Regions from separate parts of the Arthrobacter sp. JDC6 genome, predicted to be linked through region 3. Evidence: riboswitches for the same ligand, from Rfam matches in the RefSeq annotation. Region 3 holds a riboswitch; each other region holds the start of a gene.

The links. Region 3 has a riboswitch for S-adenosylmethionine ahead of ACV095_RS13950 (bifunctional o-acetylhomoserine/o-acetylserine sulfhydrylase). Riboswitches for the same ligand answer to the same signal wherever they lie in the genome.
Region 1: another riboswitch for S-adenosylmethionine. It lies ahead of ACV095_RS01520 (DUF1737 domain-containing protein); the one in region 3 lies ahead of ACV095_RS13950 (bifunctional o-acetylhomoserine/o-acetylserine sulfhydrylase).
Region 2: another riboswitch for S-adenosylmethionine. It lies ahead of ACV095_RS17895 (cobalamin-independent methionine synthase II family protein); the one in region 3 lies ahead of ACV095_RS13950 (bifunctional o-acetylhomoserine/o-acetylserine sulfhydrylase).
Region 4: another riboswitch for S-adenosylmethionine. It lies ahead of ACV095_RS07450 (aminotransferase class V-fold PLP-dependent enzyme); the one in region 3 lies ahead of ACV095_RS13950 (bifunctional o-acetylhomoserine/o-acetylserine sulfhydrylase).

The regions. Positions count from the first base shown of each region.
Region 1 is NZ_CM151278.1:334,917-342,427, reverse strand. It holds gene cls (cardiolipin synthase) at 1-137, opposite strand, end outside; gene ACV095_RS01545 (aminodeoxychorismate lyase) at 232-1,161, shown strand; gene ACV095_RS01540 (pyridoxamine 5'-phosphate oxidase family protein) at 1,221-1,685, shown strand; gene ACV095_RS01535 (TetR/AcrR family transcriptional regulator C-terminal domain-containing protein) at 1,724-2,428, opposite strand; gene ACV095_RS01530 (hypothetical protein) at 2,653-2,907, shown strand; gene opgC (OpgC domain-containing protein) at 3,002-5,467, opposite strand; SAM riboswitch class IV at 5,693-5,808, shown strand; gene ACV095_RS01520 (DUF1737 domain-containing protein) at 5,822-6,097, shown strand; gene ACV095_RS01515 (rhodanese-like domain-containing protein) at 6,094-6,504, shown strand; gene ACV095_RS01510 (O-succinylhomoserine sulfhydrylase) at 6,505-7,511, shown strand, end outside.
Region 2 is NZ_CM151278.1:3,874,626-3,882,136, forward strand. It holds gene ACV095_RS17870 (hypothetical protein) at 1-641, opposite strand, end outside; gene ACV095_RS17875 (RNA polymerase sigma factor) at 638-1,189, opposite strand; gene ACV095_RS17880 (YegP family protein) at 1,484-1,855, opposite strand; gene ACV095_RS17885 (adenylosuccinate synthase) at 2,044-3,333, opposite strand; gene ACV095_RS17890 (M14 family zinc carboxypeptidase) at 3,572-4,660, opposite strand; SAM riboswitch class I at 4,845-4,948, shown strand; gene ACV095_RS17895 (cobalamin-independent methionine synthase II family protein) at 4,962-6,170, shown strand; gene ACV095_RS17900 (uracil-DNA glycosylase family protein) at 6,372-7,001, shown strand; gene ACV095_RS17905 (DUF3151 domain-containing protein) at 7,349-7,511, opposite strand, start outside.
Region 3 is NZ_CM151278.1:2,985,134-2,992,644, reverse strand. It holds gene ACV095_RS13960 (HNH endonuclease signature motif containing protein) at 42-1,694, opposite strand; gene ACV095_RS13955 (VOC family protein) at 1,884-2,516, opposite strand; SAM riboswitch class IV at 2,742-2,856, shown strand; gene ACV095_RS13950 (bifunctional o-acetylhomoserine/o-acetylserine sulfhydrylase) at 2,900-4,222, shown strand; SAM riboswitch class IV at 4,323-4,438, shown strand; gene metX (homoserine O-acetyltransferase MetX) at 4,451-5,566, shown strand; gene ACV095_RS13940 (MFS transporter) at 5,733-7,115, shown strand; gene ACV095_RS13935 (zinc-binding dehydrogenase) at 7,124-7,511, shown strand, end outside.
Region 4 is NZ_CM151278.1:1,591,692-1,599,202, reverse strand. It holds gene ACV095_RS07470 (DoxX family protein) at 1-118, shown strand, start outside; gene aroA (3-phosphoshikimate 1-carboxyvinyltransferase) at 125-1,513, shown strand; gene rsgA (ribosome small subunit-dependent GTPase A) at 1,497-2,612, shown strand; gene hisN (histidinol-phosphatase) at 2,657-3,469, shown strand; SAM riboswitch class IV at 3,622-3,735, shown strand; gene ACV095_RS07450 (aminotransferase class V-fold PLP-dependent enzyme) at 3,772-5,190, shown strand; gene ACV095_RS07445 (class I SAM-dependent methyltransferase) at 5,293-6,051, shown strand; gene ACV095_RS07440 (metal-dependent transcriptional regulator) at 6,097-6,810, shown strand; gene ACV095_RS07435 (fluoride efflux transporter FluC) at 6,782-7,219, shown strand; gene ACV095_RS07430 (fluoride efflux transporter FluC) at 7,216-7,511, shown strand, end outside.

The DNA.
Region 1 (7,511 bases), 1.9 Mb from region 3:
CAGGCCATCGCCGTGGTGGGCCGCCTGTTGCCGGGGATGATGCCCAGTGCCAGGACCCTGATGACAAGGTCGGCGAAGCCCAGGAGCACCACAACCCACGTCGGCGCGGTGCCGGCAAGCGAAAAAGGCCACAACACGTCAATAACTCCCGGGGAGGTTGGGCCCCGGGGAACGGTTTCCGGCCGGGGCGCTCTGCCCAGCTTATCCGCGGTGCCGCACTAAGCTGGTGCCATGAGCTCTCCAGCCCCCGTGGTTCTCGTTTTCCTTGACCCCGCCTTCCCCGACGGCAGGGTGGCGGATGCCTCCCAGCCCCAGCTGCTGGTCACGGACCTTGGCGTCACGCGCGGTGACGGCGTGTTCGAAACCATGCTGGCGGTTGGGGGAACGGTGCGGAAGATGCAGGCCCACCTGGACCGGCTTGCCGGATCCGCCGCGGCGCTGGACCTGGACATCCCGGACCAGGATGTGTGGCGGCGCGCCATTGCCGCTGCCGTTGCCCGGCACCGTTCGGAGAACCCGCCGGCAGACCCGGCGGCAGATGAACTGGTGGTCAAACTGGTGGTGACCCGCGGCGTGGAAGGCGCGCCCGCCCCCACCGCCTGGGTCCAGGCCTCACCGGCCGGAGCTGCCGCCCGCCGCCAGCGGGAAACGGGCGTCGACGTCATCCTCCTTGACCGCGGCTACGACAGTGACGTGGCCGAACGGGCACCCTGGCTGCTTCTGGGCGCCAAGACGCTCTCCTACGCCGTCAACATGGCAGCGCTGCGCCACGCGCATAAACAGGGCGCCGACGACGTCATCTTCACGTCCTCCGATGGCCGGGTCCTGGAAGGGCCCACCTCCACGGTGCTGCTGGCGCATGTGGAGAAGTCCGACGACGGCACAACAGTGAAGCGCCTCATCACACCACAGCTGGACAGCGGCATCCTGCCTGGAACGTCACAGGGGGCTCTCTTTGCTGCCGCCAAGGCGGCGGGCTGGGAACTGGGCTACGGGCCGCTGGTGCCACAGGACCTCCTGGACGCAGACGCGGTCTGGCTGATCTCCAGTGTCCGCCTGCTGGCGCCCGTGAACCGGATTGACGGCAGGGAGATCGGCACCCCGTCTGTGCAAAAGGAACTGACCACAGAACTGAGCGGACTTTTCGCCGGCATCCATTAGCCCGCAACAGGCAGGGCCGGCCCTTTTCCCGCCCCGGCATCACCCGTAAGGTGTGCACCATGGACTCGCACAAGCTGCCGATCGAAAAACTGTCCTTTGACGACTGCTGGGAACTCCTTGACACCGACACGGTGGGCAGGCTGGCCATCGTGGTGGACGGACATCCGGAAATCTTCCCCGTGAACTACGTTGTCCACCTGCGCAGCATCGTCTTCCGCACGGCACCCGGCTCAAAACTGTGGGACGCGAAAATGGAACGCCCTGCCGCACTGGAGATCGACGGCTACGACCCCACCACCGAACTGGCCTGGAGCGTGGTGGCGCGGGGCAATACCGGGATCATCGAAGACCAGGCCGTCAAAGATGCGGTGGACAGCCTTGGCCTGGAGCCGTGGCAGCCCGGCGAAAAGGCAAACTACGTCAGGCTGAACGCCAAGGCGCTGACCGGACGCAGGTTCCAGGTGAACCGCCCGGACGTCTGGAACACCCGCCTCCAGGACCGGCGCCGGGCGTCATTCGAATAGCGGCCGCTCAACGACCACGCCTTTACACGGCCGCTCCGTCAGGCGCTGGAGCCTGCCGCCTGCCGTGAAAGCTGGGCTTCCAGCCCGGACAGCAGGATGGTGAGCCCTTGGTCAAGCTCCTTGGCGCCGTCGTAGTCAGCCAACGCCGGCGCCAGCGCACGCAGCCGGGGGAATTCCTTCGCGGGCAGCCGGTGGAGCCCCAGCCGCAGCAGCACCTCGTTCTCTTCCGGGTCCACCACGTACTCCTGCAGTTCGTTCAGGAGGTGCCCGTAGAGGAAGCCGTAGTAGGCGCGGTAGACGTGCAGCGCATCAGCCGGCTCGAATCCTGCCGCCACCAGCAGGGTCAGGATCTGCTCCAATGGCCGCAACGTGCCCAGCGGACGCATGCCCAGCGGCGTGGAGAGGGGCCGGGTCACCAGCAGGGGGACAACGTTGGGATGCTTGAGCGCCAGCATCCGCAGGTTGTGGGCGATGCTCCGCAGCTGCGCTTTCCAATCCGGGTCCTCCGGATGAATCGGAAGCTGGTTGAGCACCAGCTCAGAAACCCCGTCCAGCAGCGCGGCGCGGTTCTCGGCGTAGCGGTACAGGCTCATCGGGTCCCGGCCAAGCTCCTGCCCCAGGCGGCGCATGGTCAGTGCATCCAGTCCTTCGGCATCAACCAGTTCCAGGGCCTTGGCCAGCACGACCTCCCTGCTCAGCCTGGCCTTGGCGGGGGTGCGGCCGGAAGCGTGCGGGGGATTCATGGTGTTGTCCTAGCGGTGGAAGTGGCGGCCCGGATTAATCGAGACGGTTGCCTTACTTGTAGTCTACGAGTAAAGTCTACATCGTAGACAGGCGCTGACGACGCTGAGGCCCCAGATGCTTTTCACGGGACCCAACCTATAGATTCGATGGCCATGTGCAGGGCATCAAATCTTGCTGCTGTAGCCGAACGGCGGCGCCGAGCACTTAGCGAAGGGAAGCCATCATGGCACATTCGCAGTTCGATACTTTTCTCCACGAAGCCACCTACCCCGACCACGCCGCTGGTTCCAGCATGGACCGCGACCGCCTCTACGGCCTGTACACCAGCTGGTGCTTCCTCAACCAGCAGCCGGCCGGCACCGAGTCCACCTTCTGGGCAGCCATGAAGCACCGGATCCCGCCGCGCCGCAACGGGCTGCGCATGAAGGGTCCTGCCGCTGCGGACTACATCATGACCAGCTACCCGGGCCTGGTCTGAGACCCCCGGATTCGTAAGAGGCCACCGGGCAGCCGGGTGGTACATGATCAAATGCTGTGGCACGCTCGTGCCGCAGCATTTTTCATGCCCCCGGCTAGGTAGGGATGATCCGGAAGAGGAACCTGGTGCGGACCATCACCCAGAGCAGCCCCAGGACCACGGCGTAGGCCACGGTGTTGAGGAAGATGCTTTGCTGCTGCAGGGCCGGGATGTTGGCCACGACGGCGATCAGCACCACGTGCATGATGAAGACGTACAGCGTGGCCCGGCCCAGCGGGACCAGGAACCAGCCCAGGGCCCGGTCCACCGGTTTCCAGTAGGCACTGAGGAATGCGTACGCAGCCACCACCAGGACCAGGACGTTGAGCAGCCGGCCCGGGGCCAGGTATGTCCGGCCGAAGAAGGCGTCATACATTGCCCGGTAGGACGCATCCGGCAGAAGCGCCAGTCGGACGTCATAGGCGTTGGCCAGGTAGGGGTTGCCCCAGGACAGGAAGGCCAAAGCGAATGCTGCCGTGGTGCAGGCAACCACCACCCACGTGTGGCGCGACAGCCACGCTGTGATGCTGCGCCGATGGTAGCCCGCAACCAGCCCAAGCACGAAAAGCACCTGCCACACCAGCAGCGGGAAGGAGTCCTCGAACTGCGAGGGCAGGATCCGGAACCTGGTCATGGCACCTGCCGCATACACGGCAACCGACACCGCCACGACCCAGATGGCCTTCCCGCGGTTCAGCGCCGCGAGGATCAGCGGGCTGACCAGCAACAGCACCACATAGAGCCCCATGACATTGAACTGCCAGGGACCGAACTGCAGCAGCACGATGGCCGGAAGCACCTGGGGCGGGACGGGGAACTGGAACAGCGATGCCATGCCCGAATAGAGGTCGTAGGTCCGGCCGGCCCCGTTGTGCCCGGCGCCACCGGTCCCCTGGTCCACGAACGTGGTCAGGGCCTCGGTGTGGAAGAACGGGAGCAGGGACAGAAGGAAGACGCCGATCAGCACGGCCAGCGCCGTCAGGTAGAGCTTGCCGGCGCGGCGGGTCGTGAGGTCGACCACCTGCCCGAAGTCCTCCCTGGCCTTGGGCCCGTACACCATGCCCACCACCAGTCCGGAGAACAGGACGAACAGTTCCGCACCCGACACGAAGCCCACGGCCTCCTGGGTGAGCAGCTGGAACAGCGATGCCATGCCCAGGTGGTTCACCACCACAAAGACGATGGCCATCCCGCGCAGCAGATCGATGCGCGAGTCCCTGGCGGAGGGATCCTGGTAGCCCCAGGCCGTGGCTGCGTTGATCCGGCGGGGTATCTGCCACAGGGCCACCAGGAGGATGGCCATGGCGGCGGCAACAGTCCAGGCGGCAGCCCCGGAGAGCGTGTTGGCCCGGACGTAGGTGCTCCCGGATGCCACGTCGGTGACCGGCCCGGTGACCATTGGCGATGCCTTCAGCCTGTCCAGGGCCGCTTTGGCGATGCCCGGCTGTCCCGTGAGCAGCCAGCTGATGCTTGCCACGCCGGTATCCCTGGTGCTGGTGCGCTCGTCCCAGACAACGGCGGCAGTCCGGGCAAAAGCGGGGGAAGTGGCAGTTCCCACCACCTGGTCCCACCAGCCTGCCTTGATGTCCGTTTCCTGCGCGCCGCCGGACGCGGGGCTGTAGAAAGCAGAGGTCTGGAGGAGGAACGGCTTGTTGCGCCCCTCGGAATAGGTGCCGTAGAAGTTTTCGCCGCCGGAGGATGTCAGCATGTCCTGGAGCTCGCCGGCCCTCGGCTCGGAGTTGACGGCGGGGCCGCCGGCCGTGTCGTCGTGATAGGCGGCCAGCCCCACCCAGTCCACTGCGTCGTCACCCGGGTAGTACGGGGCGTAGGCGCTGTCGCTTGAGTTCCAGGCCCCGTCGCCGTTCGTGTCCAGGAGGGAAAAGCCTTCGGTTCCGGGCCGCGGGGCATCCCGGTTGCGGTCAAAGGGGTAGTCCTTGCCCAGGTAAGGCGCCCACACCAAGGTGGCCCGGCCGCCGTCGTACTTCTTGAACGCTGCCGCCACAGCCCTGAAGGCCTGCCGGTACGCGGCGGGCTGCTGGCCCCAGGCCACCCAGCTTGCATTCATGTCCGGGGCGAACCGGATCAGCAGCTGCCCCTTGAACCCGGACGTAAGGTCGCGCACCTGCGCTGCGAATGCTTCCGCTTCCGCGGTGCCGAGCTGGTCCAGGGGCACTGACGGCTTCACCGTGAGCAGGGCGTGGGCGCCTAGGGACGCGGCCTGCTGAAGGAAGCCGTCAAGGTCGTTCCGTTCCGAATCGCGGTAGGGGATGGTGATGTCGTGGCCGAAGACGGCCGGACTGGCACCAAGCCGGCCGCTGAAGCCTGCGGCGGTGTCCTCGCCCCACTCGAGCACCGCGCCCAGCCAGGGCTTTCCCTTCTCCGGCGCAGCGTCCGCCCCATGCGCCGGCGCAGCCGCCAGCAGGGCAAGGAGGCTGACGATGGCCGCGGCCAGGAACGCACCGATGGACGGCCGCCGGGTCCCGCGGATGGCGGCCTGGTGGCGCGATGTGTTTGCCCGCATGCTGACAGGACCCCCGGTGCTCATTGCTGTGACGACGGGGCGGCGCCCCGGTAAGAACTTTATCGGCCCCGCGGCCCCGGGCGGCACGTGGCGGGCCGCCCACCTGCGGCGATGTCCGCCGTCGCGCTTTCCTTCAACCCCGCGCCTCCCTTCAGCGCTGCTCAATTACGGAACATGACGACGGCGGCGGTGCGGCTTGGCGCGGCAGATGTTACGTTTTTGGGGAGTAATGAGTACCGGTGTGAAGCCCTGACTGGCCGGTCGGCAACCCTCCCTTTCGCGGCGGGGTGCCTCAGGTGAATACTCGGCATATCGACCGATTCGAGCTGCAAGCGTGAAAGAAGGAGATCCGTCGTGTCTGACGCACCTGCCCCTGACGAAAAATTGTCCTACCGCCTGATCACCGGACCGGATGACCGTTCATTCTGCGAGCGGATCTCCACGGCCCTGGCCGACGGCTATGTGCTGCACGGCAGCCCGGCAGCCACCTTCAACGGCACCAGCGTGATCGTGGCGCAGGCAGTGGTCCTTCCGGCGGCAATCGCCTCGGCCGATGCCGCGGTTGCCACCGCAGTGGATGAACTGGACGCCGAATTTGAAGGCGAGTTCGACGGCGAGGGCCACGCATGAGCTACGCGGGAGACCTCACGCCCCAGGAAGCATGGGAGAAGCTGGAACAGGGCGCCATCCTGGTGGACGTCCGTACCGAGGGCGAATGGGCCCACATCGGCATTCCGGACACCAAGGCCACGGACAACGACCCCCTCTTCATCCAGTGGACCTTCCCCGGCGGCATCCCCAACCCCGACTTCATCAACGACCTCAGCCAGCAGGCGCCCGAGGACCGTTCAACCGAACTGGTGTTCCTGTGCCGCTCCGGCCAGCGGTCCATCGCGGCAGCCATAGCGGCCACCCGGGCCGGCTTCACCTCCTACAACGTGCTGGAGGGCTTTGAAGGCGAGCCGGACCGCTATGGCGAACGCACCGTCAACGGCTGGAAAAACCGCGGCCTTCCCACCAACCTCGGAAAGAACTAAGTGACCTTCAACCAAGACGCCCCCGGCTGGAACCCCGACACCCAGGCTGTCCGTGGCGGGCTGGACCGCACCAACTTCCAGGAAACGTCCGAGGCCATTTTCCTGAACTCCGGCTTCGTCTACGAATCCGCGGCAGCAGCTGAACGCGCCTTCACCGGCGAGGACGAACGCTTTGTCTACTCCCGCTACGGCAACCCGTCCGTGGCCACCTTCCAGGAGCGGCTCCGGCTGCTGGAAGGCACCGAAGCCTGCTTCGCGACGGCGTCGGGAATGTCCGCGGTGTTCACCGCGCTTGGTGCCCTGCTGGCTGCCGGCGACCGGGTGGTGGCCGCCCGGTCGCTGTTCGGTTCGTGCTTCGTGATTTTGAACGAGATCCTTCCCCGGTGGGGCGTGGAGACCGTCTTCGTGGACGGGCCGGACCTGGACCAGTGGCGCGAGGCCCTCTCCAAGCCCACCACCGCCGTCTTCTTCGAATCCCCGTCCAACCCGATGCAGGAGATCGTGGACATCGCCGCGGTCAGCGAACTTGCGCATGCCGCCGGCGCCAAGGTGGTGGCGGACAACGTCTTCGCCACTCCCCTGCTGCAGCGCTGCGGTGACCTGGGCGCCGACGTCATCGTCTACTCCGGCACCAAGCACATCGACGGCCAGGGCAGGGTCATGGGCGGCGCCATCCTGGGCACCAAGGAGTTCATCGACGGTCCCGTAAAACAGCTCATGCGCCACACCGGGCCCGCGCTCTCCGCGTTCAACGCCTGGGTCCTGACCAAGGGCCTGGAGACCATGAGCCTGCGCGTGAACCATTCCTCCGCCACGGCGCTCCGGCTCGCAGAGTGGCTGGAAGAACAGCCCGCCGTGAGCTGGGTGAAGTACCCGTTGCTCAAGTCCCACCCGCAGTACGACCTGGCGGCACGGCAGATGAGCGCCGGCGGTACGGTCCTCACGCTTGAGCTGGCTCCCTCCGGCGGGCGCTCCGGCAAGGAAGCGGCCTTCGCACTGCTGGACGG
Region 2 (7,511 bases), 890 kb from region 3:
GGACCTGTGCCGGCGTCGTGCTTGACGGGGCCGGCACACGCCGGCGTGCGGGTGCCGCCGAACAGGCCGGCAGGATCGCGCAGGAAACGGGACGCACGGTGTGACGCGTCCGCAGCCCCAGCCGGTGCGGCAGTTGCGCCGGACTGGGTGACTTCCCCTTCCGCGCCCACGTCTGGCCCGCCGTCGGTGGAGGAGACGGCCGACGCGGCGTCGGTCGTATGGTTCCACGGCATCCATTCCGTCAGCACGTGCTCAATGGGGCTGCCTCCGGGAGCGGTGGAGCTGGCGGCTACTCCGCCAACGCCCAGCCCCATTCCCGCCGCGAGGACCAGGCCCAGCGCGGTGGGGCGGTGCCGACGGCGGCGGCGCGCCAGTTCATCGCCCGGCGGGTCGTCAACCCATTGCTCACCATCCGGCTGCTCAACCCGCTGCTCACCCTCGAGTTTCCCGGAAGTGGCGTCTTCTGCCGGACCTCCCGCTGCCAGCATCGCGGCAAGCTCGCCGGTGGGCGCGGGTACGGGCAGTGAGGCCAGGGCGCCCAGTGCGACCAGGGTGTCACGGAGTTCCGCATCCTGGGCTGCACCGGCGTCCTGGAGCATGTCGTCGACGAGGGCGATGAGATTATCCGAAGCGGACGTCATGGCGTGAAATACTCCTTCACTGCCGCAAGTTCCCGAAGTTTCAGCAGCGCGCGCCGCTGGAGCTGTTTCACGGCACCGGCGCTCTTATCGATGGTTTCCGCGGTCTGTTCCACTGTCAGGCCACCCACCAGGCGAAGCGACAGCACGTCCCGCTGGTCCTGCGGCAGCCCGTCCAGCAGCCCGAGGACTTCCCGGGGTGAGATGCGCTCCAGCGCCAGCTTTTCCGCTGAGCTGTCCTGGCGCTGGTCAAGCTCTGGCTCGAACGGCAGTTTGAGCGGGCTTCGGCTTTGGCGGCGGTGGTCGTCCACCATCCGCGCATGGGCAACGGAGAAAATGAAGGTACGCAGCCCCGCATCCCCTCCGCGGACACTGTCGAGCCTGGGCAGGACGGAAAGAAACACTTCCTGCATGGCGGCCTCCGGATCCTCGACTCCCCGGGCGGTGAGATAGCCCAGCACCTGCGACGCGTACGTCTTGTAGACGAGGCTGAAGGCAGCGGTCCCGGGAGTTGGCTGGTCCGGAGCCTCGTCTGTCTGTGCATCGGTCACTGACGTAGTGCTTTCCGTCAAAGAGGGAGTTGGCAAGGTGAACGCTCAGTACATCCGGAACGCTGCCCCTACTTTACCCTTCAGTAACAACCGCTGCCGGAAGCGCCACGGCGCCGGGTAAGCGGGCCGTTGCGGGCTCCCGGCACCTGAAGCCGGCTGGGCGGAAAACAAAAGAGCCGGTCTGGAACGTGATGGGGGACAGGTTCCAGACCGGCACTTCATAGGGGTAATCGCTGCGCACCCCCAAAGGGTTACGCGATTTCAAAAACTTTTTTGGCAGCCGTTCCGCGGCTGTCAGCGGGCAGCTGCCCTGGTCCACCGGGGCGGCGTCGCCTGCCTGCGCGATGCCTTGGCCAGCGCGAAAAAGTGCAGCCTGGCGGGCAGGCGCTCGTCGCCACAGACAGGTACGACGGCGGAGGGCAGCTCCGCGGGAACGGCGGCGGCTGCCGCTACGGGCACGGTTGCGGGACGGGATACGGCCCCGGCGGGACAGAGGTCGGTGACCAGGCCGGTGCCGGCGCACTCACGCACGGCAGCGATCCCTGCCGCCAGGGCCTGCTTGTCATGGTACGGCCCGGAGACAGCCACCACTGCGCCATCCGGGGCCAGGAGCCGGAACCGGAACAACGAATCAGCGTCAATGAATGCTTCAAATTTTCCGGCCATGACGATCCTTCCTTGGGCACCAGGGGGTACTACCGAGTCTTGCCGGTACGCGTGCAGCCTCACAAGACCGTGCGCGTTAAGCCTGTGTAAATTGCTTTTCCACCCGGGGCCGAACGTCCCGGGACGCACAAGCGGCAGGCCACCCGCAAAGGTGGCCTGCCGCCGTCGTCATGCTGCCCTGGGGGGTGTCAATCGTTGATGAGGTCGTTCACCACGATGGTCTGGTCCCGGTCCGGGCCCACGCCGATGGCGGAGAACCGGGTTCCGGAAAGCTTCTCAAGGGCCAGCACGTAATTCCGGGCGTTCTCCGGCAGGTCCGCCAGGGTGCGTGCCCCGGTGATGTCCTCGGTCCAGCCGTCGAAGTACTCGAAGATGGGCTTGGCGTGGTGGAACTCGGTCTGCGTCATGGGCATTTCATCGTGCCGGACGCCGTCCACGTCGTAGGCCACGCACACGGGAATCTGTTCGATGCCGGTGAGCACGTCCAGCTTGGTGACGAAGTAGTCCGTGAAGCCGTTGACGCGGGAGGCATGCCGGGCCAGGACGGCGTCGTACCAGCCGCAGCGGCGCGGGCGTCCGGTGTTGACGCCGAATTCGCCGCCGGTCTTCTGCAGGTACATGCCCATCTCGTCGAAGAGTTCCGTGGGGAACGGGCCGGCGCCAACGCGGGTGGTGTAGGCCTTGATGATGCCGATGGAGCGCGAGATGCGGGTGGGCCCGATGCCGGAGCCAACCGACGCGCCGCCGGCGGTGGGGTTGGAGGAGGTCACGAACGGGTAGGTGCCGTGGTCCACGTCCAGGAACGTAGCCTGGCCGCCTTCCATCAGGACCACCTTGCCCTCGTCCAGCGCGGTGTTCAGGACCAGGGTGCTGTCGATGACCAGCGGACGGAGCCGCTCGGCGAAGGACAGGAAGTAGTCCACGATCTCGTCCACGACAACGCTGCGGCGGTTGTAGACCTTGACCAGGAGTTCGTTCTTCTGGCGCAGCGAGCCTTCCACCTTCTGGCGGAGGATGGATTCGTCAAAGACGTCCTGGACGCGGATGCCCAGCCGGGCCACCTTGTCCATGTAGGCGGGGCCGATGCCGCGGCCGGTGGTGCCGATGGCGCGGCTGCCCAGGAAGCGTTCGGTCACTTTGTCCAGGACCTGGTGGTACGGGGCCACCAGGTGGGCGTTGGCGGAAACCCGCAGCTTCGAGGTGTCCGCACCGCGGGCCTGGAGCCCATCGATTTCCTGGAAGAGGGCTTCGAGGTTCACCACGCAGCCGTTGCCGATGATGGGAACAGCGTTGGGGCTGAGAATGCCTGCCGGCAGCAGCTTGAGTTCGTACTTTTCACCGCCTACGACGACGGTGTGCCCGGCATTGTTGCCGCCATTGGGCTTGACGACGTAGTCAACACGGCCGCCCAAAAGGTCGGTGGCCTTGCCTTTTCCTTCGTCGCCCCACTGGGCTCCTACGATCACAATTGCTGGCATGGGATCCTCCCCCATTCGTTCGGGCTGCCCGGGTCCAGCCATCTGGTGGCGGGCCCATGCAGCGCCGTTCATGAGAATGCCCCGAACATACCGGCCTTCGCACAGCCGCAGCACGGCACGGCGAAGCAAGAGTTCCGGGGCTCTTACCACCCAAGTTTAGCCGATGGGGCACTTTGTCCACTGTTGTGGCCCGCCGCGGCCCTTTCGCAAATATGGGCCGCGGCGGGCGCCGGGCCTCCTACTCGTCCTCGGCCTCCCCCGCGGGCCGGGACGTCTGCTCGGCGAGCGTGTCCCAGAAGGAGGTGTCGGCGTCGGCAATGGATCCATCCGCGATGGCCGCGGCGGTGGACGCCAGCGTGGTGACCGTCTGCTTGATCAGGTAGCCATTGCTCCGCTGCCCCAGCGCGTAACCATCCAGGTAGTGGTCGGACATGCCGCGCATCTCGAAAAGCAGGGTGGCAATGCCGTATTCCACGGAGATGCCGTTGCGGCTGATGGTCTCGGCGCTGCCGCCCTGGTACCTGCCCAGGTGGCCCCAGCCGGTGGAGTCAACGTTGTTGAAGACAACGGCGCCGAGCCGCTTTGATTTCTCGACGACGGAGGGGTCGGCGTTCGGGGTGGTGGGGTACAGGATGGAGCCGGAAACCAGCTTGCCGTCGCGCTCGGCGCGGGTGCCCTGGTGGTGCAGGTCGATCATGTAGTCAATGCGGTACTTGCGCATCACGTTGTTGTGCAGCGCCTGGGTCTCCGGCTGGACCTTGGCCACATGGTCCCGGTTCAGGTCCACGCCCTCCGCGTTGTAGCGGGTGAGGTGGCGGTCCCCTTTGGCAAGGTAGTCGTCCAGGGAGAAGTTGACATCCCCCATGGCACCGTCCGCGTTGAGCATGGGCACGATGAGGATGTTCACGCCGTCCAGGATGCCTGCCGACTTGCCCGTGCCCAGGTGCTTGACGAACTCGAGGGCACCCTCGGTGGTGAGCTGTTCATTGCCGTGCTGCTGGGTCAAATACAGGATGGTGGGCTTGGCCGGGTCCGATATGTACTTGACCAGGTGGATGTCGCGGTCTTTGACGGTCTGGCCGATGACCTCCAGCTCCATGGCGGGCTGGCGCGCATCCTGGTCCTTCAGGAACGAGACCATCTGGTCGTAGGTGGCCAGCTTCGACGTGGTGATCTGGCCGTTGCCGTCGTAGGAAGGCCCTTCGCCTACGGCGCCGGCCAGGGGCGCCGGACCTGCTGCGACGACAGCGAGCGACAGGGCGCCTGCGGCGGCGAGGGCCCTGAGGGATTTCGTCACAGTTACCTCTTTCGAGTGCTCGGGTGGCATCCGCCGCTCCGTCGCAGCGGAGGCATGTGACACTCAGCCAACCAAGCTTAACGAAACCTGTCAATATGCTGGACAAACACTGTAAGTACGTTCCGGTCCTGCCGCCGGCGGCCGGCCGGACATGCCCACGACATAAAGCGGTGCGGATTTGCCCGGCTCCACGCGCGTCGATTTATCTGAGAGTGGACCATCCGGAGCGGCCGAGAGACCTGGCTCGATGACGCCGCAGCAACCACGGCCCAGCAGACTCCTGCCGGCCGAAGGTGCTACTGCCAGGACCGATGGAAAGGAAGATTCCAGCATGTCCCAGAACACCGACCGTATCCGCGTGACCCACGCCGGTTCATTGCCCCGCACCCCTGAACTCATTGCGGCCAACGCCGCCAAGGAAGCCGACGGCATCACGCCGGAATTCCTGGAACTCCTCGAAGCCTCCGTAGTGGACGTGGTGCAGCGCCAGAAGGACCTTGGCATCGACATCCCCAACGACGGCGAGTACGGGCACACCATGTCCAGCTCGGTGGATTACGGGGCGTGGTGGAATTACTCCTTCGCCCGGCTCGGGGGCCTTGAGCCAACCACCGTGGACCGCTGGGCCGAGTCCGGCGTCCGCCGCTCGTCCCCCGGCAACGTTGTCCTGACCTCGTTCCCGGACCGGCGCGACCGGCAGGCCTTCAACGAGGCCTACAGCGATCCCGCATCCGGCATCCTCACCCACCGCAGGAGCGTTGCCCAGCCCAAGATCGCCGGACCGCTGACCTACACGGGCCAGGACCTGGTGGCCTCGGACATCCGGAACCTGAAGACCGGGCTCGCCGCCGCAGGCCTCACGGATGGCTTCGTGGCTTCCCTCTCCCCCGGCTCATGCGCGCGGGTAGCCAACGAGTACTACAAGAGCGACGAGGAACTCGTCTACGCCTGCGCTGATGCCATGCGGGAGGAATACAAGGCCATCATCGAGGCCGGCCTTACGGTGCAGCTCGATGATCCGTCCCTGGCCGAAAGCTGGGACCAGATCAATCCCGAGCCGTCCCTGGACGATTACCTGAAGTTCATCCAGCTGCGCGTCGAAGCGACCAACTGGGCGCTGCGCGGGCTGCCGCAGGAGCAGATCCGGCTGCACGTGTGCTGGGGATCCTGGCACGGCCCACACACCACGGACATCCCGTTCGCCGACATCATCGGCTCTGTGCTTCAGGTCAACGCCGGCGCCTATTCCTTTGAAGCGGCAAACGTCCGCCACGAACACGAATGGCGGGTGTGGGAGGACACAAAGCTCCCCGAGGGCAAGGTGATCATCCCGGGCGTTGTTTCGCATGCCACCAATGTGGTGGAGCACCCGGACCTGGTGGCGGACCGGGTCGTCCGCTTTGCGGACCTCGTGGGCCGCGGGAACGTCATTGCCTCCACCGACTGTGGCCTGGGCGGCAGGGTGCACCCGCAGATCGCCTTCGCCAAGCTGGAGGCACTGGGTGAGGGTGCCCGCCGCGCCTCGAAGCGCCTCTTCTAGCCGCTCCCGCACCGACGCGCCGGCTGTGCCTTCCATCACCGGAAGGGGCGGCCGGCGTTTCGCTTGCCTGGGCTTGCTAAACTGGAGTAGGCCGACCAGGAGTTGGTCCACCCCAATCAACCGCCACTGATGTGCCGTGCCGCCGTGCGCCCATGTCCGTGGCGGCAGCAACGCCAATCCCCGCAGGAGATCCAGCACTTCATGACAGCCCTGGCACCCGAAACATTCCACGAACAGCTCATGAGCCGCCGCTACGAACCCAGCGTTGCCGCCGTCAACGAACTGTGTGATTCCCTGCAGGAGGCCAAGCCCGGAACCGTGGTGCCCTACGTGGACCCCATGCACGACGTGGAGGAATGCCGCATCATCAGCCTGTTCTCCAACATCGGCGAGGTGGATCCGTCCGGGTTCATCACCCCCGGCGACCAGGACGCTGTTACCCGCATGCTGGGGATCCAGTGGAAGCTTGGCCTGCGCCCCGAGTTCGTCATGCCGTGGAACGTCCACCCCTGGCACGTCCCGGGCGAAGCCAACGGCAAGTTCACTCCGGACCAGATCCAGTCAGGCCTGAAGCCCCTGCTGAAGTTCCTGGCCCTGGTCCCCCGCGCCTCGGTGATCGTGGCGCATGGCACCGAAGCCAACCGCCTGGCTAACCTGCTGTTGAAGACCGAGGTGCCCCTCCTCTGGCGCCGCGGCCTGAAGACCTACAAGGTCCGCTCGCTGAGCGGCCGCGCCTTCGCCGGTTCCCCGGCCCGCCAGGAGGAGTACCTGGAGGACATGCGCACTGCCTATGCAGACGCCATGGCCCGCACGGGTATTGCCAAACCTTAAGTCCTGCGCCGCTCAGCCTGTGGCATCGGACTCAGTAAACGAAATTCCCGGGCCGATTCGTCTTCGGCTTCAACCCAGGTGGTGAAGTCGGCGTACGACATCCACGAGTAGTAGTCACGGAACCTGAGACGCGCTTTCTCCTGCTTTCCCACGCTTCGCGCAGCTCCTCCTTTCCTCCCCTGGCCCTTCGATTCTTTTAACCGAAACGAGGGACGGCGCATTGCAGGCCGGATACGACGGCGGGCGGTCACCTTCTCATTGAAAGGTGACCGCCCGCCGTCGTTCCCAGCCCGAACCCCTCCCTGGCAATCTGCACCAGGAAACAGTGCGGGCGTTGGCCCAGGGAGTTATTCGCCCTCGATGGCTGCCTTTGCCGTGGGGTCGGAATCGTTCAGGAACTTCTCGATCCGCTCCGGCTCTTCAGCCTCGCCGATGGCCGACGAGGCCCGGCCCAGGGAGTAGAGGGCCCGCAGGAACCCGCGGTTTGGCTCATGCTCCCAGGGGATGGGC
Region 3 (7,511 bases):
CTGGACACCAGCCTGCGCGGCTCCAGCCATGCTTGTTGCTGTCACATCAGCGTCAGCAGCAACGGCCAGTCTGCTTGTGGGTCTGGTGGCAACACGAAGGGTTTCGCGTAGAAGTCGTCCCAGAGGGCATCAGCAGCGAAAAGGTCCTCCGGGTCCAGCAGGTTGTCGCCGTCGGGTTCCTCCATTTCAAGCTCCTCCACTTCCGGTTCCGGCCAGGCTGGAACGGCGGCAAGCGGCACTATTCCTGGCGGCCAGTGGGTTGGTTCGGGGTCTTGGTGTTCGGGGTTGTAGTGGCGGCCTGTGGGTGAGGTCCAGCCGGGTGGTCCGTGTTCCGTCGCGGGATCCGGGTTCCAGGTGCGGGCGTGCTTCAAGCGGTGATGTTTGGGGCATAGCTGCGCCAGGTTCCGGACGGCTGTTCTGCCGCCGTGTTCCCAGGCTGTGAGGTGGTCGGTGTGGTTGTCGGGGGTGTGGTTGGTGCAGCCGGGGAAGGTGCATTTCCGGTCCCGCATGCGGATCCATTGTTTGATGGTTTCGGGGAGCCGGTAGCGGGTGCGTCCGATCTCCAGTGGTGCCCCGTCGCGGGGGTCGACCAGGACGCGGTAGAACGACTCCGCCCCGTCCGCGACAAGCCTCCGTGCCATTGAGGCAGGGATGGGGCCCATGCCGTCCAGCACCGCCGGCTCATCGGTGAGTCCGAGCAGGGCGAAGACCGGGACGGTGACCAGGACATCGGCCCGAGGGGTGGGGACCTTGCCAACATCACCAGTGCTCCCTGTGCCGGAAACGCTGCCTGCGGCCGCCGTATCACCTGTAGCCCGTGCAGCCCCACCCGGAGCAGCCTCACCGGTGGCCGTGGTGGTTCCGGCGCCGAGGAGGAGTGATGCTGCGATGTCGGGGCGGAGTTGGGTGAGGGTGCGGGGCTCGTTAGGGCCTTGGAGGCCGCGGGCGGTGGCGGTGGTGCGGTTCCAGATGGCGCAGGCGGTGTCGCCGGGGAGGTAGAGCGAGAGCCAGGCCATGCCGTCGCGGTCGGGGGTGTATTCCATCCGCCGGTCCGCGACGCCTTTGGCGTGGCGTTTTTCGAGGGTTTCGGGGTGGTGGCGTTCCCGCCAGGCGCGGATCTTGGCGCGGAACCGGGCGGGGACGAGTTCGCCGGGGGCGGCGCCGCGGGCGGGGTTGGGGGCGGCGGGGTCGAAGAAGTGCGCCACCAAGGCAGCAGCCCCGTCAGGGGTGAGCCCCTCGGTTTCGTCGGCGACAATCCTGGCATGCTGCCACGACAGGTCACCGGCTGACAGGGCGCCCAGGAGCGGCGGCAGGGAACACACGAGCCGGGACTGTTCCACCAAAGCACCCGCGGCCGCCGAACTGACAGTCAGGACACCGGCGATCTCCTCCACCGTTGACGTCTCCGAAAACATGCGCTCATTCACCGGGGCGTCGGGGGCAAGCAGTGCCTGCTGGAAACCGACGCACTCCACGGCATCACGAGCTTTGACCGCCGCGAGCTGAGCCTCGACCCGGGAGACTGCCTCCAGCCGTTCCAGCCGGAGCTCATACCGCCGCTGCAGCACATCCACGTCAGCGCCAACACCGGACCCGGCGGCAAGGAAATGATCCTCACGGTCCAGCGCATCGAGGGCAGCAACAGAGGCAGAAACACCCTCCAACACCACCCCAACATCCGTGCCGATTCCCATACCCACATCATCCAGCGAGGCACCGACATTCAGACCTGGATCGCAGCGATGTAGGAAGCAGCCACTTAAATGAATTCGGCCGCCATCGGGTAGTGACGCCGTTGTCACCACCTGATGGCGGCCGAAGCTGATCCGGGTACTGGCCCGGCGAACCCCCTCCCGGACATTCCGGGAGGCTGGGGTGGAGCGTCAGATGGTGACGGCTCCGTTGGCGGTTTCAAACGTGACCGACAGGATGCCCGGAGTTCCGTGCGGGGCGACCCACTCCACCGCAACGTCCTCAAGCGGCTTCTCCACCGGTTCACCCAGCCACTCGGTCACGCGGGACGCGGAGCCGGCGATGGTCAGGCAGCTCATCTTAAGGTTGCTGGGGTAGGCGTTGGACGGGTGCAGTGCCGGGTCGCCTTCCCACTTGAGCATGTACGGCACCTGGGGATCGGCGATAAGGCCAAGGATGCCAATCTGTTTCCAGACCAGCTCCCGGCCGTCCGGGAACTTGCGGTTGCCGTTCACCGCGGCGCGGCCAAGGCGTGCCTCGAACGGGGCGAGGTCGTCCACTTCGACGCACCAGCCCATCCAGCCACCACCGGCCGCGGAACGGGCACGCACTGCCTGTCCGAACGGTGCCTTGTCCGAAGCCGGGTGGTCCAGGACCTCTACGACTTCCAGGTACTTGTGCCCGGCGAGCGGGATGATCATATTCCGGGTTCCGAACCGGGGGTGCACCCCGCCCTTCACTGCCTCAACGCCGAGGGCAGATGAAATACGTTCGGTAGTGGCCGCGAGGCCATCTTGTTCACAGGCGTAAGAGACGTGATCCATGCGCATGGCAACATCTTGGCACTTTGTGATCCGGCTCTCAGCTAAGGGTACCCTTACTGGAAAGGCGGCCGGGAAAAGGGCCGGGAACATGGGCAAGAAGGACGACGGCGGCGTCCCCGGCCGGGTGCGGGGCGGCCCACCTGTGGCGGCTCGAAAGCCATGCAGGGCGACCTTGTTCGTCACAATGCTGTCCACGGCGACTACCCCGTTCCTAGACTGGGCGCAGGTCATGAGCGCCAGCGCCAAGCCCCGGCTCGCTGGCCGGCAACCCTCCACCCGCGGTGGGGTGCCCCGGGTGAGGACCTGGCTGTCCGGCAAGAGCCGGAAGCAAGCGCGGCCCGTACTGCCCCACGCATTCCGGGCCCACGTCAAAGGAGATTTGGATGTCCAACGGATGGTCTTTCGAAACCCGCCAGATCCATGCCGGCCAGGAGCCCGACAGTGCCACAGGAGCCCGCGCGCTCCCCATTTACCAGACCACGTCCTTCGTGTTCCCCAGCGCCGAAAGCGCAGCCAACCGCTTTGCCCTCGCCGAACTTGCACCCATCTACACCCGGATCGGCAACCCCACCCAGGATGCCGTCGAACAGCGGATCGCCAGCCTTGAGGGAGGCCTGGCCGCTTTGCTGCTGAGCTCTGGCCAGGCCGCCGAGACGTTCGCGGTGCTGAACATTGCGGAGGCGGGGGACCATATTGTGGCGAGCCCCAGTCTTTACGGCGGAACGTACAACCTGTTCGCCCACACCCTGAAGAAGTTCGGCATCTCGGTCACCTTCGTCCAGGATCCCGACAACCTGGACCAGTGGCGCGACGCCGTCCAGCCGAACACCAAGCTCTTTTTCGGTGAAGTGGTGTCCAATCCCCGCCAGGACGTCCTGGACATCGAAGGCATCTCGGAGGTGGCCCACCAGGCAGGCGTGCCACTGATCGTGGACAACACCCTGTCCACGCCCTACCTGATCCGCCCACTGGAGTGGGGTGCGGACATCGTGATCCACTCCGCCACCAAATACCTGGGCGGCCACGGCTCCGCAATTGCCGGCGTGATCGTGGACTCCGGCAAATTCGACTTCGGCAATGACCCTGAACGGTTCCCCGGCTTCAACACCCCGGACCCCACCTACAACGGCCTGGTCTACGCCCGCGACCTAGGCGCCGACGGTACACTGGGGGCCAACCTCTCCTACATCCTCAAGGCCCGCGTCCAGCTGCTGCGCGACCTTGGCTCGGCGGTTTCCCCCTTCAACGCCTTCCTGATCTCCCAGGGCCTGGAGACGCTGAGCCTGCGGGTGGAACGCCACATTGCCAACGCCACGGAAGTGGCGCGCTGGCTGGAAGGAAGGGACGACGTCGAATCCGTCGCCTACGCCGGGCTGCCCTCCAGCCCCTGGTACGAGCGTGGCCGCAAGTACGGGCCCAAGGGAACGGGCGCCGTCGTGGCCTTCAACCTTGCCGGCGGAGCGGAGGCGGGCAAGCGCTTCGTCGACGCCCTGGAGCTGCACTCCCACGTGGCCAACATCGGCGACGTCCGCTCCCTGGTCATCCACCCGGCGTCGACCACCCACAGCCAGCTCTCGCCGGAGCAGCAAGCGGTGGCCGGGGTGAATCCGGGACTGGTCCGGCTCTCTGTTGGCCTGGAGCACATCGATGACATCCTGGCCGACCTGGAAGCGGGTTTCCGCGCTGCCAAAGGCGCCCAGAGCTAAAAGCGCGCCAGGGCTGACGCCGGGAGGGCCGGCAAGCGGGGAAGTCACAACCAGTCACACTCTTGGCCTGGAGCGGGGGGTGTTTCGTACACTCGAACCAGGTCATGAGTGCCAGTGACAGCCCCGGCTTGCTGGCCGGCAACCCTCCATCCGCGGTGGGGTGCCCCGGGTGAGGACCTGGCCTGCCGGTCAGACGACGGCAGGCAAGCGCGTAGAAGAGGTCTTGCCATGACGGTTACCGTCGCCCGAACCACCATCCCCGAACACGGAATTGTCCGCTACGCCTCCATCGGAGGGCTGGAACTTGAAGCCGGGGGATACCTCCCGGACGTCACGCTGGCCTACGAAACCTGGGGCACGCTCAACGCCGACGCCAGCAACGCCATCCTGATCGAGCACGCCCTGACCGGCAGCACCCACGTGACCCGCGGTGACACGGACGAAGAAGGCTGGTGGGAACAATTGGCCGGTCCCGGCGCTCCCGTGGACACGGACAAGTTCTTCGTGGTGTCCGTCAACATCGTGGGCGGCTGCTACGGGTCCACGGGCCCGTCCTCGGCCGCCCCGGACGGAGCCCCCTGGGGCTCCCGCTTCCCCCTGGTCACCCTGCGGGACAGCACGGTGGCAGAGGCCCGGCTGGCTGACCAGCTGGGCATCAGCAGCTGGTTCGCTGTCCTGGGCGGATCCATGGGCGGCGCCCGCGCCCTTGAATGGGCAGTGACCTACCCGGAGAGGGTGCAGCGCTGCGCCGTCATCTCCGTGGGTGCCGCGAGCACGGCGGAACAGATCGCCTTCGCGCAGGCCCAGACCCTGGCCATCCGGCAGGACCCACATTTCAACGGCGGCGACTACTATGGCGGCCCCTGCCCGGAAGCCGGGCTGGCACTTGCCCGGCGCATTGCCCACATCACCTACCGGTCCGCGGCTGAACTGGAAGGCCGCTTCGGCCGGGAACCCCAGGCGCCGGAGTCGCCCCTGAAGGGTGAGGCTCTGGCCGCCCGCGGCCGCTACCAGGTGGAAAGCTACCTGGACCACCAGGGCAGCAAGCTCGTGAAGCGCTTCGACGCCAACAGCTATATCGCCCTCACCGAGGCGCTGATGAGCCATGACATCTGCCGGGGCCGCGGAACCCTGGCCGAAACCCTGGCCAGGTCCACCGCCAGGTTCTTCGTGGCCGCCGTGGATTCGGACCGGCTGTATTTCCCGTCGCAGTCCCGTGAGCTGGCCCAGGCCCTGCCGGGGGACGTGGACGTGCACGTCATCCAGGCGCCGATCGGGCACGACGGGTTCCTGACAGAGATCGGGCAGCTGGGCAGCCAGCTCCGGAGCAGCTTCCTGGCCTAGCGCCCCGCATGTGCATTCCTGCAGATGCCTTCTGCACTAATCGGCGTTGAGGTTGCACCGCAGGCAGACCATACTCAATCGAATCCGGTGCGTTCGTGGTGTGCATCACACCCGGCCGCCATTGATTGGTCCCCGTGGTGTCGACGACGACGCCGAAGGAGTTCGCATGAGTACGGAAAGCTCCGCCGCAAGGCGCACAGAGGAAACCGACGTCAAGGCTTCAGGCCTTAAGAAAGTGGTTACGGCCTCCATGGCCGGAACCGTTGTTGAGTGGTACGAGTTCTTCCTCTACGCCTCGGCTGCCACCCTGGTGTTCGGAAAGGCCTTCTTCCCCAACGCCGGCACAGAACTGGATGGCATCATCGCCGCCTTCCTCACTTATGCCGTCGGTTTCGTGGCGCGCCCCATCGGCGGCATCGTCTTTGGCCACTTCGGCGACAAGTTCGGACGCAAGAAGCTGCTGCAGCTGAGCATCATCCTGGTAGGCGTCTCCACCTTCCTCATGGGCTGCCTGCCCACGTTCCAGCAGATCGGCTACTGGGCTCCCGCACTGCTGGTGGTCCTCCGGTTCGCCCAGGGCTTTGCCGTTGGCGGCGAGTGGGGCGGCGCCGTCCTCCTCGTGGCCGAACACAGCCCCAGCAAATCCCGCGGTTTCTGGGCCAGCTGGCCACAGTCGGCAGTGCCGCTGGGAAACCTGCTTGCCACCGCCGTCTTGTTCACCCTGTCCTCCACGTTGACCCAGGACGCCTTCCTGGGGTGGGGCTGGCGCGTAGCGTTCTGGCTGTCCGCGGTGATCGTCCTGATCGGTTACTACATCCGCACCAAGGTCAATGACGCACCGATCTTCCTCGAAGCCCGCAAAGAGGTCGAAGCCGGCCACAAGGGCTACGGCGTCGCTGAGGTATTCCGGCGCTACCCCCGCGGCGTCTTCACCGCCATGGGCCTGCGCCTGGCGGAAAACATCCTGTACTACCTCGTGGTCACGTTCTCCATCACCTACCTGAAAACCGTGGTCCAGGCCGACACCACCCGCATCCTCCTCCTGCTGCTCCTTGCCCACGCCCTGCACTTCGCCGTCGTGCCCATGGTGGGCAAGCTGTCGGACCGGTTTGGCCGCAGGCCCGTCTACATGGCCGGCGCCATCATGGGGGCCACCTGGGGCTTCTTCGCCTTCCCCATGATGGACACCAAGAACGATGCCATCATCCTGGCGGCCATCATGATCGGCCTGGTGTTCCACGCCTTCATGTACGCCGGGCAGCCTGCCATCATGGCGGAAATGTTCCCCACCCGGATGCGCTACTCCGGGGTTTCCCTGGGCTACCAGGTGACGTCGATCGTTGCAGGATCCCTGGCCCCGATCATCGCCGCCTCGCTCCTGGGCGCCTACAAATCCTCCGTCCCCGTGGCGGTCTACCTGCTGATCGCCTGCGCCATTACCGCCGTCGCGGTCTACTTCCTGAAGGAAACCCGCGGCATCTCGCTGCACGACGTGGACGCCGCCGACGCCCAGGGCACCGCCGACCTCCTTGCCGCCCGCAAGAAGTAGCAGGATCCGTGAAAGCCGCCGTCCTGTACTCCACCGTTCCCGCCGCCCCCACCACGGGGGCCGGCAACGGGAAGCAGACCTACTCCGAGGCCGCTCCGCTGCTGGTGCAGGAACTGGAGCAGCCGGAGCCCCGCGCCGGTGAGCTTGGTGTTGCCATCACGTACTCCAGCCTCTGCCACTCGGACCTCTCGGTGGTGGACGGTTCCCGCGTCCGGCCGCTGCCCATGGCCTTGGGCCACGAGGCGGTGGGTCGGGTGGTGTCCGTGGGGGCCGGCGTGTCCGACGTGTCCGTCGGCGACCATGTGGTGCTGGTCTTCGTGCCGAGCTGTGGCGGGTGCCGTGCGTGCCTGGCCGGCCGGCCGGCCCTCTGCCACCGTGCAGCAGAGGTCAATGGCT
Region 4 (7,511 bases), 1.4 Mb from region 3:
CGATGCCCGTCGGAACGCCTCGCACCTGGCCGCCGACGCGCGCAGGACCACCACCAAGAAGCTGAACAAGGCGGACAAGGCCGTGCGCCGCGCCGTCGAACACGCCACGGGAGCATAAACACGAATGACCGCAGCAGTTGCCACCCGGGACGGGTCCGGAACGCCTGTCCAGCACTGGGCCGCACCCTTTGCGTCCCGGCCCGTTAACGCCACCGTGACGGTGCCCGGATCGAAGTCCCTGACAAACAGGTACCTGGTCCTGGCAGCCCTCGCGGACGGCCCCTCCCGGCTGCGGGCCCCCCTGCATTCCAGGGACTCCGCACTCATGGTCGACGCACTGCGGCAGCTCGGTGCCGTCATCACCGAAGTGCCCGGGGACGGCGCCTTTGGGCCCGACCTGGAGGTGGTTCCGCTGCCGGCGGCAGCGGCTGCGTCCCACACCAGGATCGACTGCGGACTTGCCGGCACCGTCATGCGGTTCGTTCCGCCGCTGGCGGCGCTCCGCAACGGAGCCAGCGTGTTCGACGGCGATCCCCACGCCCGCAAGCGCCCCATGGGAACCATCATCGAAGCCCTCAAGGCCCTGGGCGTGGCCGTTTCCGCCGAAGACGGCAGCGCGCCGTCGTCGCTCCCTTTTGTGGTGGAAGGCAACGGCGCAGTCCGCGGCGGCCATCTGGTGATCGATGCCAGCGCCTCCTCGCAGTTCGTCTCCGCCCTCCTCCTGGTGGGCGCAAGGTTCGACGACGGCCTGCACCTGGAACATGTGGGCAAGCCGGTACCCAGCCTGGACCACATCAACATGACAGTGGCCGTCCTGCGCGGTGCCGGCGTTTCAGTGGACGACTCCGTCCCCAACCACTGGGTGGTGGCGCCGGGACCCATCCGCGCCTTCGACCAGCGGATTGAACAGGACCTTTCCAACGCCGGGCCCTTCCTGGCTGCGGCCCTGGCCACGCGGGGCACCGTACGGATTCCCAACTGGCCTGATGAAACGCAGCAGGTGGGGGACCTGTGGCGCGGAATCCTGGCCAGCATGGGCGCCTCGGTCACCCTGGCTGACGGTGTCCTGACCGTCACCGGCGGCCCGGAGATCAAGGGCGGCAACTTCGCGGACACCAGTGAACTGGCTCCCACGGTCGCGGCCCTGTGTGCCCTTGCCACCGGGCCTTCCCGCCTCAGCGGCATCGCCCACCTGAGGGGACACGAGACGGACAGGCTCGCGGCCCTGGTATCGGAGATCAACCGGCTGGGCGGCGACGCCGAGGAAACCAGCGACGGCCTGGTGATCCGGCCCGCCCGGCTGCACGCCGGCGTCGTCCACAGCTACGCCGACCACCGCATGGCCACGGCCGGCGCAATTCTGGGACTCGCCGTCGAAGGCGTCCAGGTGGAGGACATCGGCACCACGGCCAAGACCATGCCGGATTTCCCGCAGCTGTGGGCCGGCATGCTGGCCCAGGGAGAAGGGTCCGCCGCCGGACCGGAAGGGCGCGGCAGTGGCGCGGAGCACTGATTCCTGGGACGAATCGGACGTTCGGATCCGTCCCAGCAAGAAGGGCTCCCGGCCGCGCACCAAAGACCGCCCCAGCCACGACGACGCCGTGACCGGACGGATCATCACGGTGGACCGCGGGCGGTACACAGCGGTAGTGGACGAGGACTCGGAGAATGAGCGCGTCATCATTGCCGCGCGCGCCCGGGAACTTCGGCGCTCGCCCGTTGTGGCAGGCGACTTCGTCTCGCTCGTGGGGGACGTCTCCGGCGCGCCGGACACGCTGGCCCGGCTGGTGAAGATCCAGGACCGCCACACCCTCCTGCGCCGCAGCGCCGACGACACCGACCCCGTTGAGCGCGCGGTGGTGGCCAACGCCGACCAACTGGTGATCGTGGTGGCTGCCGCCAACCCGGAACCCCGCACGGGGTTCATCGACCGCGCGCTCGTGGCCGCATACGACGCCGGAATCGAACCCATCCTGCTGGTCACCAAGGCCGACGTCAAAGACCCCGCGGACCTGCTTTCCAACTACACGCACCTGGACTTCCCGGTGATCATCAGCAAGACGGCGGATGCGCAGGCGTCGGGAATCGATGCCCGGTCCGATGACGGGCTCTCGGCGCGGCTGGACAGCGCCGCAGTGGCGGCGCTGCGGGACCATCTCGATGGCAAGGTCACCGTTATGCTGGGGCACTCCGGCGTCGGCAAGTCCACCATGGTGAACGCCCTGACCGGCGCCGAGCGGGCCACCGGCGGCGTGAATGCCGTGACCGGGCGCGGCCGCCACACGTCATCGTCGGCCCTTGCCTTGCGGTTGGCGGACGCGCCTCCCGGCAGCTGGATCATCGATACCCCCGGCATCCGTTCCTTTGGCCTGGCGCACGTGGACCCTGACCGCATCCTGCGCTCCTTCCCGGACCTCTCCCCCGGCATCGAGAACTGCGAACGGGGCTGCAAGCACACCGCAACCGCAGTGAACTGCGGCCTCGACGACTGGGTGGCAGGCGGACACGCAGGTCCCACCGGCGCGGCCCGGCTGGCCTCGCTGCGGCGCCTGCTTGGTACGGACCCGCGGATGGAAGCACAGGAAACCAAGGAGCTCGGCAGCGTCAACTGACGCGTTCTCCCGGCAGAACCGTCCACAGACGGTAGTTTGGAACCATGATCCAACCCGCTTCGAGCTACAACGATGACCTGCGCCTGGCCCATGTCCTGGCCGACTCCGTGGATGACCAGACCATGAGCCGCTTCAAGGCCCTGGACCTCCACGTTGAGACCAAGCCGGACCTGACGCCGGTCACCGACGCGGACAAGGCCGCCGAGGAAGCCATCCGGGGCCAGCTCTCCCGTTCACGCCCCCGCGACGCCGTCCTGGGCGAGGAATTCGGCAGCACCGGCCACGGTTCCCGGCGCTGGATCATCGACCCCATTGACGGAACCAAGAACTTTGTCCGCGGCGTTCCCGTATGGGCCACGCTGATCGCCCTCGTGGATGAGGGCGAACCGGTGGTAGGCGTCGTCAGCGCCCCGGCCCTGGGCAAGCGCTGGTGGGCGGCGAAAGGCATGGGCGCGTACATGGGCAGGTCCCTTGCCGCCGCCACCCGCCTTCGCGTGTCCAACGTGTCGAAGCTTTCCGACGCCTCCCTCTCCTACTCCAGCCTGGGCGGGTGGAAGGAACGCGGAAACCTTGACGAGTTCCTCGGCCTTACCGAGGACGTTTGGCGGACCCGGGCCTACGGGGATTTCTGGTCGTATTGCATGGTGGCCGAGGGCTCTGTGGACATCGCCTGCGAACCCGAGCTGAACCTCTATGACATGGCTGCCCTGGTGCCGATCGTGGTGGAGGCCGGCGGCCGGTTCACATCCCTGGAAGGCGAGGACGGCCCGTTCGGCGGGAACGCCCTGGCCACAAACTCAATCCTGCACTCGGAGGTCCTGCACCGATTGAACCCGTACCTGGACGATCTGCTGTAACTCACGCGCTTTCCACGTTTGAACGAATAATGCGACGCCGGACACCTCCCAAGGCAGGTGCCCGGCGTCGTTTATTCGGCGGCGCGTAACAAAGCCCTTAACAATTGCCGCGGCTTCAGTCCTGGCCGCCCCATGTCCTACGCTTTTATGCAGGTCACGAGTGCCAGCGCAAAACCCCGGTTTGCTGGCCGGCAACCCTCCATTCGCGGTGGGGTGCCCCGGGTGACGACCAGGCCGGTCCGGAGCGGATCCGGCAAGCGCGGATTCCACTATGCCGGAGTCCTGTACCAAGTGAGGTCTCTGTGACAACTGCCACCGTCTCCCCCCAGCCCGTCATTGCCGAAGCTGCCGTCCCCCATGCACGCCACGCCGCAGCCGGCCGGCCGCTCGCTGCCGTCACCGGCGCCGAAATCCAGGCGCCCCTGATTTCGGGCGGCCACGTGCGGTACGCCAACCTCGATTACGGCGCCTCCGCCCCGGCACTGTCCGTAGTGTCCGCTTACCTGAATGAGATCCTCCCCTACTACGCCAGCGTCCACCGCGGGGCAGGGTACGCATCCCAGATCAGCACCTCCGTGTACGAGAACGCGCGCAGCATCGTCAGGGATTTCGTGGGCGGCCGCCCGGATGATTCGGTCATCTTCACCCGCAACACGACGGATTCGCTGAATCTGCTGGCCGGCTGCCTTCCCGTGACCGATGGCCGCCACGACGGCGAAGTGCTGTACCTGGACATCGAACACCACGCCAATCTCCTGCCGTGGCAGGGCGTCCCGCACCGCAGCATCGTCGCCGCCGACACCATCACCGGCACCCTTGAGGCCGTACGTGCCGAGCTTGGACAGGGCGGTGTCAGCCTGGTCGCGGTCACCGGGGCCTCCAACGTGACCGGCGAAATCCTCCCCATCCGGGCGCTGGCCGCGCTGGCCCACGAACATGGCGCACGGATCGTGGTGGATGCGGCCCAGCTCGCGCCGCACCGCCGCATAGACATCAGCGCGGATGACGTCGACTACCTCGCCTTCTCAGGCCACAAGCTGTATGCGCCCTTCGGCGCCGGCGTCCTGGTGGGGCGCCCGGACTGGCTGGACGCCGGCGTCCCGCACCTCGCCGGCGGCGGCGCCGTCAAGGAAGCCAGGCTCGACGGCGTCAGCTGGGCCACCGGCCCGGCCCGCCATGAGGGGGGCTCGCCGAACGTCCTGGGGGCCGCCACGCTGGCCCGCGCCACCCAGGTCATTGCCGGCCTGGACCAGGAACGCTGGCACGCCCACGAGTCCGCCATCCGCTCCTTTTTGGTGGAGGGACTCCAGCGGATCGACGGCGTCACGGTTCACCAGATCTTCAAGGACACCAACCCCGAAACGGACACCATCGGGGTGGTCAACTTCTCCGTCGAGGGTTACGACGCAGGACTGGTGGCGGCGTACCTTTCGGCAGAGCATGGCGTGGGCCTGCGTGACGGGCGCTTCTGCGCCCATCCCCTGCTGAAGCGCCTGGGCCTGCCGTCCGGTTCCCTCCGCGCCAGCTTCGGCGTCGGTTCGCGCCTGGAAGATGCCGAGCGCCTGCTGGCCGGCATCCAGGCGCTCCGGAGCAACGGGCTGGGCTGGGACTACGTGGTGGACGCAGGCCGCTGGGTCCCTGCCAACGACACCCGCACCTACCCGCACTGGGCGCCCAACACCCCTGGAACAGCCGGCGCAGCGCCCTGCATCGACGACTGACGCCGGAGACAGGCCATTCCTGTTTCAGCCGGCTGACCGCGCGTCAGGGGAATGCGGTAAATTCGAAAGGTACCGCAGGACGTCAGCTGAAGGAGGCCACGCGTGGTTCGGGGTGGCCCCAAGCTTGATCACGGGCGGCGCAGGGAACTGGGCCGGAGCTTCCAGGACGGCGGCAGGCACTACCAGCGCGTCCGGCCCGGCTACCCTGAGGAGTCAGCCCGGTGGCTGGTGCCCGCCGACGCCCATGAAGCCCTCGACGTGGGTGCCGGTACCGGAAAGTTCACCGCGCTGCTGCTGGACATGGGGCTGGACGTCACGGCCGTGGACCCCTCGGCGGACATGCTCGCCCAGCTCACGGAACACTACCCGGCTGCCACGGCGATGCCGGGGACTGCCGAGGCGACAGGCCTGCCCGACGCCAGCTTCGACGTCGTCACCGTAGCCCAGGCGTGGCACTGGTGCGACGCCCTGGCGGCAAGCACCGAACTGGCCCGCGTGCTGCGCCCGCACGGAACCCTCGGCCTGGTGTGGAACCAGCTGGACACCTCAGTACCCTGGGTGCACCGGCTCTCCCGGATCATGCACGCAGGCGACGTCTACCGGCCGGGGCACAAGCCCGTCATCGGCCCGGAGTTCCAGGGGCTCGAAGGGCATGTCACCCACTGGCAGGACACAGTGGACACCACGGACCTGATGGAACTCACTAAATCCCGCAGCTACTACCTCCGGGCCGGCGAGTCAACGCGGGCCAAGGTCCTGGCCAACCTGGACTGGTACCTGCACGAACACCTTGCCTACACCCCTGACCAGGAAATCGACCTTCCCTACCTCACCCTGGCTTGGCGGGCCGTCAAGGCATGACGGCGCATCCCGTATGGCGCCTGCAGAGCCGGTAGGCTTGGATTCGTGAAGACCAGCGCGCCCTCCTCCTCGATCGAGGATTACGTCAAGGTCATTTATTCCTTTACCGAATGGCAGGACAAGCCCATCACGTCCTCCCAGCTCGCACAGCGGCTGGGGGTGGCAAATTCCTCGGTTTCGGAAATGGTCCGCAAACTCAAGGACCAGGGCCTGGTGGACCACAAGCCCTACAGCGCCGTCACGCTGACCGAGGCCGGCCTGCGGCTGGCGCTGTCCATGGTCCGGCGCCACCGGCTGATCGAGACATACCTTGTCCAGCGGCTCGGATACAGCTGGGACGAAGTCCACGATGAGGCTGAACAACTCGAACACGCCGTGTCGGACACGTTCATCGAACGGGTCGCCGCCAAGCTCGGGGACCCGAAGCGTGACCCGCACGGCGATCCAATCCCCACGGCGGACGGGCAGGTGCTGATGCCGCGCGCGCGCCTCCTCGCCGAGCTGGACCAGGGACATACCGGCAGGATCACCCGGATCAGCGACGACAACCCGGAACTGCTGCGCTACCTGGCGGCCCAGGCCATCGACCTTGATGCGGACGTCGAGGTGGTGGGACGGCGGCCTTTCGGCGGAGCCCTGGTGGTGCGGATCGGTGGTCCCGGCGGCGCCCGTGAGTACGATTTCGCTGAGGAAATCGCCTCGGCGCTCTGGGTCTCCAGCGACGCGCCGCATGCCGGCTGCGCCCTGGACGGGCTCTGACGTGGCGTTGCCCACCGCCCGTGCCTGGCTGGCTGTCGCCGCCGGCGGACTGATCGGCAGTGAGCTGCGCTACGGGCTGGGCCTGGCGTTTCCGGACGCGCCCGGTTCGGTCCCGTGGGCCACGCTGGGCATCAACATCAGCGGCAGTTTCGTCCTCGCGGCTTTGACCACCGTCTGGATGGCACGCCCGCACACGGCCTTCTGGCTGCGCGCCGGCATCGGGCCGGGCCTGCTGGGTTCCTTCACCACCTTTTCCGCGGTCATTTTCGCCTCCGACCAGTTGGCACGCGCGGGTGAGCACCCCGTATGGCTCCTTTACCTGGGCTTGTCGCTGTTGCTCGGTCTTTCGGCGGCCGGCCTGGGCTGGCGCACCGGAAGGCTCATCGCCCGGAACCGGGGCCCGGCATGATCACGGCAGCCCTGGTGGGAGTGTTTGGCGTGGCCGGGGCGCTGCTGCGGTTCGGGATCGACAGCTGGTTCGCACACCACAGCAGCATCCGCAGCGTCCGCACCGATGGCCGTGCGGCGTTGCACTGGCCCTGGGCCACCCTGCTGGTCAACGTCGTCGGCTGCTTCATCATCGGTCTGGCACACGGCCTGACCGCCGGGCTGGGACTGGGCGCGGAATGGCAGGTGGGTTTGGCCACCGGACTGGCCGGCGGACTTACCACCTTCAGTTCGTGGACCACCGCCACCATCCG